One region of the Janthinobacterium sp. GMG1 genome, then DNA from elsewhere that is predicted to be linked to it. Evidence: predicted binding sites of a transcription regulator. Region 1 holds the regulator's gene; the other holds the start of a gene.

Region 1 (5,072 bases):
AGGCGGGCCGGGCCCTGATCACGGAAGACCCGCAAGGCTACCAGTTCATTACCTTCTGGGCCGACCCCGGCAAGCTCGCCACCTTCCGCCAGAAGCGCGATGGCGCGGGCGACCTGTGGGTGGAAGGCGAAGCGGAGCGCGTGGAATACGACAACAAGACGGAAGTGGTGAAACTGTTTTCCAGAGCCAAGCTGACGCGCCTGGAAGGCGCGAAAGTGACCGATGTGGCGAATGGCGCCTTCATCTCGTATGACAGCCGCAAGGAAGAATTCGCGATGGAAAATTCCAACAGCGGCACCAGCACCGCGGATGGCGGCAGCGTGCGCATGGTGATCCAGCCGAAGACCAAGGCGCCGGCAGCGGAGAAAGCGCCGGCCACGCCCGCGCCAGGAAAGAAATAATGGACAATACACGTTGCGGCAGCACCCTGATCGTTCGCGGTCTGCAAAAAACCTATGGCAAGCGGCAAGTCGTGCATGATGTTTCGCTGCAAGTCGAATGCGGCGAAGTGGTGGGTTTGCTGGGCCCGAACGGCGCCGGCAAGACCACATCGTTCTACATGATCGTCGGCCTGGTGCCGTCCGATGGCGGCAGCATCGATATCAGCGGCGTGGACATTTCCAGCCTGCCGATCCACCGCCGCGCGCAGATGGGCCTGTCCTACCTGCCGCAGGAAGCATCCGTCTTCCGCAAGCTGACGGTGGAAGACAATATCCGCGCCGTGCTGGAAATCCAGACCGTCGAAGGCCGTCCGCTGACGAAGGCCGAGATCGAGGAGCGGCTGGATAAATTGCTGGCTGACTTGCAGATTGAAAAGCTGCGCGAGAACCAGGCGCTGTCGCTGTCCGGTGGCGAACGCCGCCGCGTGGAAATTGCCCGTGCGCTGGCCACCGATCCCCGTTTCGTGCTGCTCGACGAGCCGTTCGCCGGCGTCGATCCGATCGCCGTGATCGAGATCCAGCGCATCGTGCGTTTCTTGAAGGAGCGCAATATCGGCGTGCTGATCACCGATCATAATGTGCGCGAGACGCTGGGTATTTGCGACCGTGCCTACATCATCAACCAGGGCTCGGTGCTGGCGTCGGGACGCCCCGACGACATCATCGCGAACGAGTCGGTACGCCGGGTCTATCTGGGCGAACACTTCCGCATGTAAGCCAATGAAACAATCATTGCAGCTGCGCACTTCGCAGCACCTGGCACTGACGCCGCAGTTGCAGCAATCGATACGCCTGTTGCAATTGTCTACCCTGGAATTGCACCAGGAACTCGAGCAATTGCTGACGGATAATCCCTTGCTTGAACGCCTCGACGATCCGCTCGACCGTTCGCTGCGCCTGCTGTCCGACGGGGCCTTGAGTTCCACGGCAGCGCCGGCCGAAGCGCCACCCCAGCCGCCAGGCCAGGACGCGCCCGCCGCGCCGGCCGAAGCGGAAACCTTTGATGGCGAGGCGGGCGACAGCCCGGCCGCCGCCGAGGGCGGCGACAGCGACTGGAGCGAGGCGAGCCGGGGCAAGGCGCCCGACGATGAAGATTCGCGTCCGCAACTGGAGGCCCATCACTGCACCCTGCGCGAGCACCTGATGGAGCAGATGCGCGTGACGGTGCTGGAATTGCGCGATCGCGCGCTGGTCGAGCTGATCATCGACGCGCTCGACGACAATGGCTACCTGGAAGAGTCGCTCGACGACATCCTGGCACGCCTGCCGGAAGAGCTGGAAATCGACGCCGACGAGATGCGCACGGCTTTGTCGCTGCTGCAAAGTTTCGATCCGCCCGGCGTGGGCGCGCGCAATGCGTCCGAATGCCTGGCGCTGCAAATCAAGCGCTTGCCGCACATCGCCATGGTGACGCGGCGCATGGCCCTCGTCATCGTCGAAAAGCACCTGGCCTGGTTTGCCCAGCGCGATTTCAACAAGCTGAAAAAAGCCCTCGATTGCGACGATGAAGACTTGCGCGAGGCGCAGACGGTGATTCGCCAGTGCAATCCGCATCCGGGTGCCGTATTCGCCTCGGACGTGTCCGATTACGTGGTGCCCGACGTCGTCGTCAAGCGCGCGCGCAATGGCTGGCAAGTGACCCTGAACAACGACGTCATGCCGCGCCTGCGTGTCAACGCCATGTACGCCAACTTGCTCAAGCAGGGCAAGGGCGAGGGCGCCATGGGCGCACAGTTGCAGGAAGCCAAGTGGCTGATCAAGAATATGCGCCAGCGCTTCGACACCATCCTGCGCGTGGCACAGGCGATAGTAGAAAGACAAAAGAACTTTTTCTCGCATGGGGCCGTTGCCATGCGCCCCCTTGTGCTCCGTGAAATAGCTGATACACTGGGTTTACACGAGAGTACTATCTCGCGGGTAACAACTCAAAAGTACATGCTGACCCCGCACGGCATGTTCGAGTTGAAATATTTCTTTGGTAGCCACGTCGCCACCGAAGCGGGGGGCGAAGCGTCATCGACGGCGATACGGGCATTGATCGTGCAACTGACAGGAGCAGAAGACCCTAAAAATCCTTTATCCGACAGTAAGATTGCGGACATGCTGGGGGAACAAGGCATGGTGATTGCGCGACGTACTGTTGCCAAATACCGGGAAGCGTTGAAAATTCCGCCAGTGAGCCTGCGTAAGTGTTTGTAAGTTTTTTTCGGTTCCTCTGCGGGCCGGATAGGATGGACCGCACGAACCCGATCATCTTTAGGAGTGTGTATGAATCTCACCATCAGCGGACATCATCTCGAAGTGACACCAGCCATCCGTGAATACGTACAAACGAAGCTGGAGCGCGTGAAACGTCATTTCGATCAAGTCATCGATATCGCCGTGATTCTGACCGTGGATAACCTCAAAGAGAAAGAAAAACGTCAAAAGGCTGAAGTCAACCTGCGTTTGAGTGGCAAGACTGTCTATGTGGAAAGCTTGGCGCACGACCTGTACGCCGCGATCGATACCCTGATCGACAAGCTCGATAGGCAAGTGATGAAATACAAAACCAAAGTGCAAGGGCACGGTAAAGAGGCGATCAAGCATCTGCCAGACAACTCCGAGGAAGAAGCCGTCGTCGCCGTCTAAGGCCACCCGCTTCCAGCAGTTGTGATCAACTAAGGGCGCACATCTTGCGCCCTTTTTTGCGCCTGGACCTGTTGAACGCAATCTTCCCCGCGCAGGCGCTAGAATGTTTGCACTTTCACTTCTTTCCTGCCTGCCATGAGCGACTTCGTCCAGACCTCCATCCGCAACCGCACCGGACACATCGTGCTCGACCGTCCGAAAGCCTTGAATTCCCTGTCGCTGGAGATGGTGCGCGCCCTGAGCGCGGTCCTGCTGGCCTGGCGCGATGATCCGCACGTGGACGCCGTCGTGATCCGTTCCAGCAGCGAAAAAGCCCTGTGCGCCGGCGGCGACATTCGTTTCTTTTACGATGCGGGCCTGGCCACGCCGCAAGGCGGCAGCGCCCTGCTGGAAGATTTCTTTACGGAAGAATACGCGTTAAATCATGTGATCCATTTCTATCCGAAACCGTATATCGCCGTGATGGATGGCGTGGTGATGGGCGGCGGCATGGGTGTGGCGCAAGCCGGGCCCGGCAATCGCCTGCGCATCGTGACGGGCCGCACGCGCATGGCCATGCCGGAAGTCAATATCGGCCTGTTCCCTGACGTGGGCGGCAGTTATTTCCTGTCCCGCCTGGCCGGCCAGCTGGGCCTGTATCTGGGCTTGACGGGCCTGACGATCAACGCGGCCGATGCCCTGTACACGGGCCTGGCCGATGTCTACCTGCCCGAGGCGCAGATGGGGGCGCTGCTGGCCCTGTTCGACTCGACGCCGGGCGAGGCCTTGCCGGTAGCCATCAAGGCGCTGGCGGCACCGTTCCAGGCCGAGGCGGGGGTATCGTCCCTGTCCACGGCGCGTGCGGCGCTGGACCGTCATTTCAGTGCGGGTTCGGTGGCGACCATCATGGCCTCGCTGGCGCAGGACGACTGTGCGTTCGCCGCCAGGGCGCTGGCGGCCATGCGTTTGCGTTCGCCCTTGATGATGTCGGTCACCCTGGAATTGCTGCAGCGGGGCGCTCACCTGGGCGTGGCCGATTGCCTGCGCCTGGAGCGCACGGTGGTGCGCCATAATTTCGAGCATGGCGAAGTGCTCGAAGGCGTGCGTGCGCTGGTGGTCGACAAGGACAATGCGCCCCGCTGGAATCCTGCCAGCCTGGACGACGTCGACACGGCCATGGTGGCGCGCTTCTTTGTCCCCGTCTGGCCGGCGCAAGCGCATCCGCTGCGCCACCTCGACTAATCAAGCGCGCTCGCGATGGCGCAGCACGACTCTTTCGTTCGGGCCGAAATACTGCGCCAGCCGTTCCGCCATGTACACGGAGCGGTGCTGGCCGCCCGTGCAACCCAGGGCCACCGTCAGGTAGCTGCGGTTGTCGGACTTGAATGACGGCAACCATTTCTCGATGAAGGTGCGGATATCGGCCAGCAGTTCCAGCGCGCTCGGCTGCGCATCGAGGAAGGCGATCACGGGCGCGTCGCGTCCGTCGAGGGGACGCAGGGCCAGGTCGTAATAGGGATTTGGCAAGGCCCGCACGTCGAAGACGAAATCGGCGTCCAGCGGCACGCCCAGCTTGAAGGCGAACGATTCGAAGAACAGGGTCAGCGGCGCGCGCTCGGAGGCGACGATATCCTTGATCCAGGCACGCAATTTGTTGGCGCTCAGCTCCGACGTATCGATCACATGGCCCAGCTGTTCGATGGCCGACAGGCGTTCGCGTTCTTCCGAGATGCACTCGATCAGTGTGCGGCGGCTGGCCGGATTCTGGTTCGGACGCAATTCATGCGACAGCGGATGGCTGCGCCGCGTTTCCGAGAAGCGCGCCACCAGCGAATGCGTGGTGGCCGTCAGGAACATGACCTTGACGTCGTGCCCCTGGTCGCGCAGCAGGGCCACATTGTGCGGCAGGCTGGTCAGCGACTCGGCGCTGCGCGCATCGACGGCGACGGCCAGTTGCGGTGTACCTTCGTCGAGCAGGGTTTGCACCAGGCTGGGCAGCAAGGCCGGTGGCAGGTTGTCGAC
Region 2 (5,072 bases), on a different contig from region 1:
ACAATCATCTCCCTCTGTTTTATTAGTATGTGTGTGTATCAGGTCTTGCGGTGCTCATGCGGCTGGGCATGCAACAGCGCGCACTCTTCATCGGTGAACAGGCGCGAGCGCGTCAAAAAGCGCTTGCCCGTGCCGTTGTCGAGTGAAAACATGCCGCCATTGCCATCGACCACATCGATAATCAACTGGGTATGCTCCCAGTACTCGAATTGCTCGAGTCCCATGTAAAACGGTGTGCCATTCAAATTGCCGAGATAAATGTCGGTGTCGCTGACATCGAACTCGCCCAGCGCGTAGCACATGGGCGCGCTGCCATCGCAGCAGCCGCCCGACTGGAAAAACATCAGCGGGCCGTGACGCTGGCGCAACTTGTCCATCATTTCCAGCGCCGCATCGGTGGCGACCACCCGGGCGATTGCTGCACTCATGGCATCCCTTTCTGCGCGCCGCGCCCCGGTTGCAGGCGCGGCGCGTGTACCGGTTTAGAAGAAGCCCAGCGCTTTCGGGCTATAGCTCACGAGCAAGTTCTTCGTTTGCTGGTAGTGGTCGAGCATCATCTTGTGGTTTTCACGGCCGATACCCGACTGCTTGTAGCCACCGAACGCGGCGTGGGCTGGATACAGGTGGTAGCAATTGGTCCACACGCGGCCCGCCTGGATGGCGCGTCCCATGCGGAAGGCGCGCGAACCGTCGCGCGTCCACAAGCCGGCACCCAGGCCGTACAAGGTATCGTTGGCGATCGCCAGCGCTTCAGCCTCATCCTTGAAGGTGGTCACGGACACGACCGGCCCGAAAATCTCTTCCTGGAAGATGCGCATCTTGTTATTGCCCTTGAACACGGTCGGACGCACGTAGTAGCCGCCCTCCAGGTCGCCCGCCTGCGTGTTGCGTTCGCCGCCGGCCAGCACTTCCGCGCCTTCCTGGCGGCCGATGTCGAGGTAGGACAGGATTTTTTCCAGCTGCTCCTGCGACGCCTGCGCACCGATCATGGTGGACGAGTCGAGCGGATTGCCCTGCTTGATCGCGGCCACGCGCTTCAGGGCCCGTTCGATGAATTTCTCGTAGATCGATTCCTGGATCAGCACGCGCGATGGGCAGGTGCACACCTCGCCCTGGTTCAGCGCAAACATGGTGAAGCCTTCCAGGCACTTGTCGAAATACTCGTCGTCGGCATCCATCACGTCTTCAAAGAAGATGTTCGGCGACTTGCCGCCCAGCTCCAGGGTGACGGGAATCAGGTTTTGCGCGGCGTAACCCATGATCAGGCGGCCCGTGCCCGTTTCGCCCGTAAAGGCGATCTTGGCGATGCGCTTGCTCGACGCCAACGGCTTGCCCGCTTCCAGGCCGAAACCGTTGATGATATTCAGCACGCCCGGCGGCAGCAGATCACCGATCAGTTCGATCAACACCATGATGGAAGCGGGGGTTTGCTCGGCCGGTTTCAAGACGACGCAATTGCCGGCGGCCAGGGCTGGCGCCAGTTTCCAGACGGCCATCAGAATCGGGAAATTCCACGGGATGATCTGCCCCACGACACCCAGCGGCTCATGGTAGTGATAGGCATAGGTTTCCGCATCGATTTGCGCAACGGAACCTTCCTGCGCGCGGATGCAGCCGGCGAAGTAACGGAAATGGTCGATGGCCAGCGGAATGTCGGCATTCATCGTTTCGCGGATCGGCTTGCCGTTGTCGATGGTTTCCGCCGTGGCGATCAGGCTCAGGTTCTGTTCGATGCGGTCGGCGATGCGGTTCAGGATATTGGCGCGCTCGGCAGGCGAAGTCTTGCCCCAGGCATCCTTGGCGGCATGCGCGGCGTCCAGCGCCAGCTCGACGTCTTCGGCCGTGGAACGGGAAATTTCGCAAAACGGCAAGCCCGTGATCGGCGTAATGTTGGGAAAGTATTCACCTTTTACTGGTGCAACGAATTTGCCGCCGATGTAATTGTCATAGCGTTGTTTGAAGGGATTGGCTACGCCCAGTTTGCTGATGTCTGCGAGATTCATGTCGTCCTCTATCGGGTTAATTAGAATGGAATTACTTAATTAAAATCAAACGTCCTGGTACAGATGGGGTGAGTACACGGAGTCTTCCGCAAATGCCGTGCCAGCTCGCCATCCCACTACAAACTTAGCCGGTTTTACCCTTGTTGCAAGGGCGTGGCGTCAATACCGGCGCGCTTTTCAGCGCACGCCCCGGGCAAGAAGGCAGGCGTGGGTGTGTGCGCGTTTTGAACAAGGTGGCGCCGTCCTGTTCCAATCCGCGCCAGCCCTGCTGCACCGCTCCGTCGCCGCTGCACAATGGAACAGGTGTACCAGACTGGAACACCTGCGCCAGTGCCACCAAGGCATCAACGAATCACCACGCCCCATGGCAATTCACCCACGGTAATATCGGCCACCTTCTGCGCGCTGGCCGTGTCGATGACGGAAACGCTGTTCGAACGGCCATTGGCCACGTACAGCTTGGCACCATCGGGCGTGAGGGCCATGTTCCACGGGCGCTTGCCGACGGGAATGGTGGCCGTCACCTGGTTGCTGGCCGTATCGATCACCATCACCGTGCCGTCGATGCCATTCGAGACATACACCTGCCTGCCGCTGGGGTGGACGGCGATACCATTCGCATTCTTGCCAGCTGGAATGGTGGCAATCGCCTTGCGCGCGGCCATGTCGATCACATACACGGCATTGACCAGTTCGCACGCCACATAGGCGCGGCCCGAGTCCGGACTGAAGCCGATGCCGCGCGGACGCAGTCCCACGGCGATGGACGCCACCTGGCGGCGTTGTGCCACATCGATGACATCGACTTGCTCGGCCTCTTCCGCGCTGACCAGCAGCCAGCGCCCATCGGGGCTGAAGACGGCGTGTTCCGGATTGCGTCCCTGCACCTTGATGTCGGCGAGCAAGCTACCCGTATGGCCGTCGAGCAAGGCCACGCTATTGTTTTCCTCGACGGCCACGGCCACATGACTACCATCTTGCGAGGCGCTGACGCCTTCGGGCGACTTGCCCAGCGCCACCGTGCGCACGGGCGCGCCGCCAGTGTTATCGATCAGCAGCAAGGCGCTGCTGGCTGCGTCCGTGACAAACAATTGCCGCCCGCTGGGGTCGGCGGCGATACCGCGCGGACGCTTGCCCGCCACGATCTGGCGCACGACCTGGTCGGTGGCCGTATCGATCACGCTCAAGGTGCCCGACTTTTCATTGGGAACATAGGCAAAGGGAGCGGCTTGGACGGCGGTGCTGGCGAGCGCCGGCAGCAGCCAGCACACCTGGCGCAAGCGCGAGAAGAAGTTGGGCATAATCACCTTTTCAATGGGAAAACACAGGAAAAGCGCGCTGCATCGGCGCATCTGAACATTGCTGTATGCAAACGCCGTGCCACTGACACGCGTATAATTTCCGCCCACCAATGGAGACATGGCAGGCATATTGCTTGATACAACTATGCAGACCTGTGGCGCTCACGCGCTCAAGCAGGCTTTTATTCACATTGGAGAATCCGCATGCAGCATCGTTTCCGCCTGAACACAATCGCCAGCCTGTTTGTCGCCGGCAGCGCCACCCTGGCCCCCCACGTCTTTGCCGCCGAGGCAGCTGACCCGGCCAACGGGCAACTGATGGATACGGTGGTCGTCAGCGGCAGCCGCATCGCCCACCCCAGCCAGGAAGTGCCTGCGTCCATCGACGTGGTCGACAGCGCCCGCATCCAGGATGGGCAAATCCGCGTCAACGCGTCAGAAGCGCTGGCCGCCGTGCCGGGGCTGGTCGTGCAAAACCGCCAGAACTACGCGCAAGACTTGCAAATCTCGTCGCGCGGCTTCGGCGCACGCTCGGCCTTTGGCGTGCGCGGCGTCAAGCTGATCAGCGATGGCATTCCTGCCAGCATGCCGGACGGCCAGGGTCAGGCCGCCACCTTCAACCTCGATACGGCCGAGCGCATCGAAGTGCTGCGCGGACCGTTTTCCGCCATCTACGGCAACCACTCGGGCGGCGTGATCCAGCTGTTTTCCAGGGATGGGCAAAATCCCCCGTCCGTGGAGCTGAACGTGACCGGCGGCAGCTATGGCACCAGCAAGGTGGATCTGTCGGCGCAGGGTCAGGCAGGCGGCATCGGCTACGTGCTCGACGGTTCGCGCTTCCGTACGGATGGCTTCCGCGACCACAGCGCCGCCACGCGCGAACAGGCTTTCGGCAAGATCACCGTCAAGCCCACGGCGGACAGCAAGCTGACCATCGTCGCCAATAGCTTGCATCAGGGCAACACGCAAGATCCGCTGGGCGCCACCTGGGCCACGTTTGCCGCCGATCCGCGCGCCGGTGAAATCGATGCGAGCGATACGCAAAACCCGAAGCGCACCTTGGCCGAACGCTACAACACGCGCAAGAGCATCGACCACCAGCAAATCGGCGCCACCTATGAACAATCGTTCGGCGATGACCGCCTGCATGTGATGGTATATGGCGGCAACCGCGACGTGATCCAGTACCAGGCTTTTACCAAAGGCTTCCAGGCGCCGCCCAGCCATTCAGGCGGCGTGGTCGACTTCCAGCGTGAGTTCTACGGCATCGACACCAACTGGCTGCATGTGAACCAGCTGGCTGGCGGCAAGCTGAGCACGACCATCGGCATCGACTATGGCCGCTCCAGCGATGACCGCACGGGCTATGAAAATTACATCGGCAACACGTTTGGCGTAAAAGGCAAGCTGCGCCGCGACGAGCAGAATGTCGTCTCCAGCCTCGATCCCTATATCCAGGCGGAATGGCAAAGCGGCCCATGGCTGCTCAGCGCAGGTTTGCGCTACAGCAAGATGAAAGTGGCGGTCGATGACCACTATCTCAGCAATGGTGACGACAGTGGCAGCCTCGAGTTCAGCCATACGACGCCGGTGCTGGGCCTGCTGTACAAACTGACGCCGAACGTCAACGTCTACGCCAGCGCCGCGCGCGGCTTCGAGGCGCCTACCCTGAACGAACTGTTTTACTCGGGCACGGCCGGCGGCTTCAATTTCAACTTGAAACCGGCCACCAGCACCAACCTGGAAGCGGGTATCAAGGCCAGGATCA

Evidence for each region. Region 1 encodes sigma-54, which starts transcription at its own class of promoters, with help from an activator protein. Its sites were predicted from a motif close to TGGCANGNAANCTGCTTT; they were not measured.
Region 2: a site for sigma-54 is predicted at 3,369-3,386, ahead of SJI03_RS28460 (beta-propeller fold lactonase family protein). Genes of this name have one in related genera too.

The regions. Positions count from the first base shown of each region.
Region 1 is NZ_JAXQNT010000002.1:596,403-601,474, forward strand. It holds gene lptA (lipopolysaccharide transport periplasmic protein LptA) at 1-401, shown strand, start outside; gene lptB (LPS export ABC transporter ATP-binding protein) at 401-1,156, shown strand; gene SJI03_RS07710 (RNA polymerase factor sigma-54) at 1,161-2,639, shown strand; gene hpf (ribosome hibernation-promoting factor, HPF/YfiA family) at 2,709-3,071, shown strand; gene SJI03_RS07720 (3-hydroxyisobutyryl-CoA hydrolase) at 3,207-4,292, shown strand; gene rapZ (RNase adapter RapZ) at 4,293-5,072, opposite strand, start outside.
Region 2 is NZ_JAXQNT010000020.1:8,129-13,200, reverse strand. It holds gene SJI03_RS28470 (DUF779 domain-containing protein) at 39-428, opposite strand; gene adh (aldehyde dehydrogenase) at 483-2,003, opposite strand; gene SJI03_RS28460 (beta-propeller fold lactonase family protein) at 2,348-3,304, opposite strand; gene SJI03_RS28455 (TonB-dependent receptor) at 3,509-5,072, shown strand, end outside.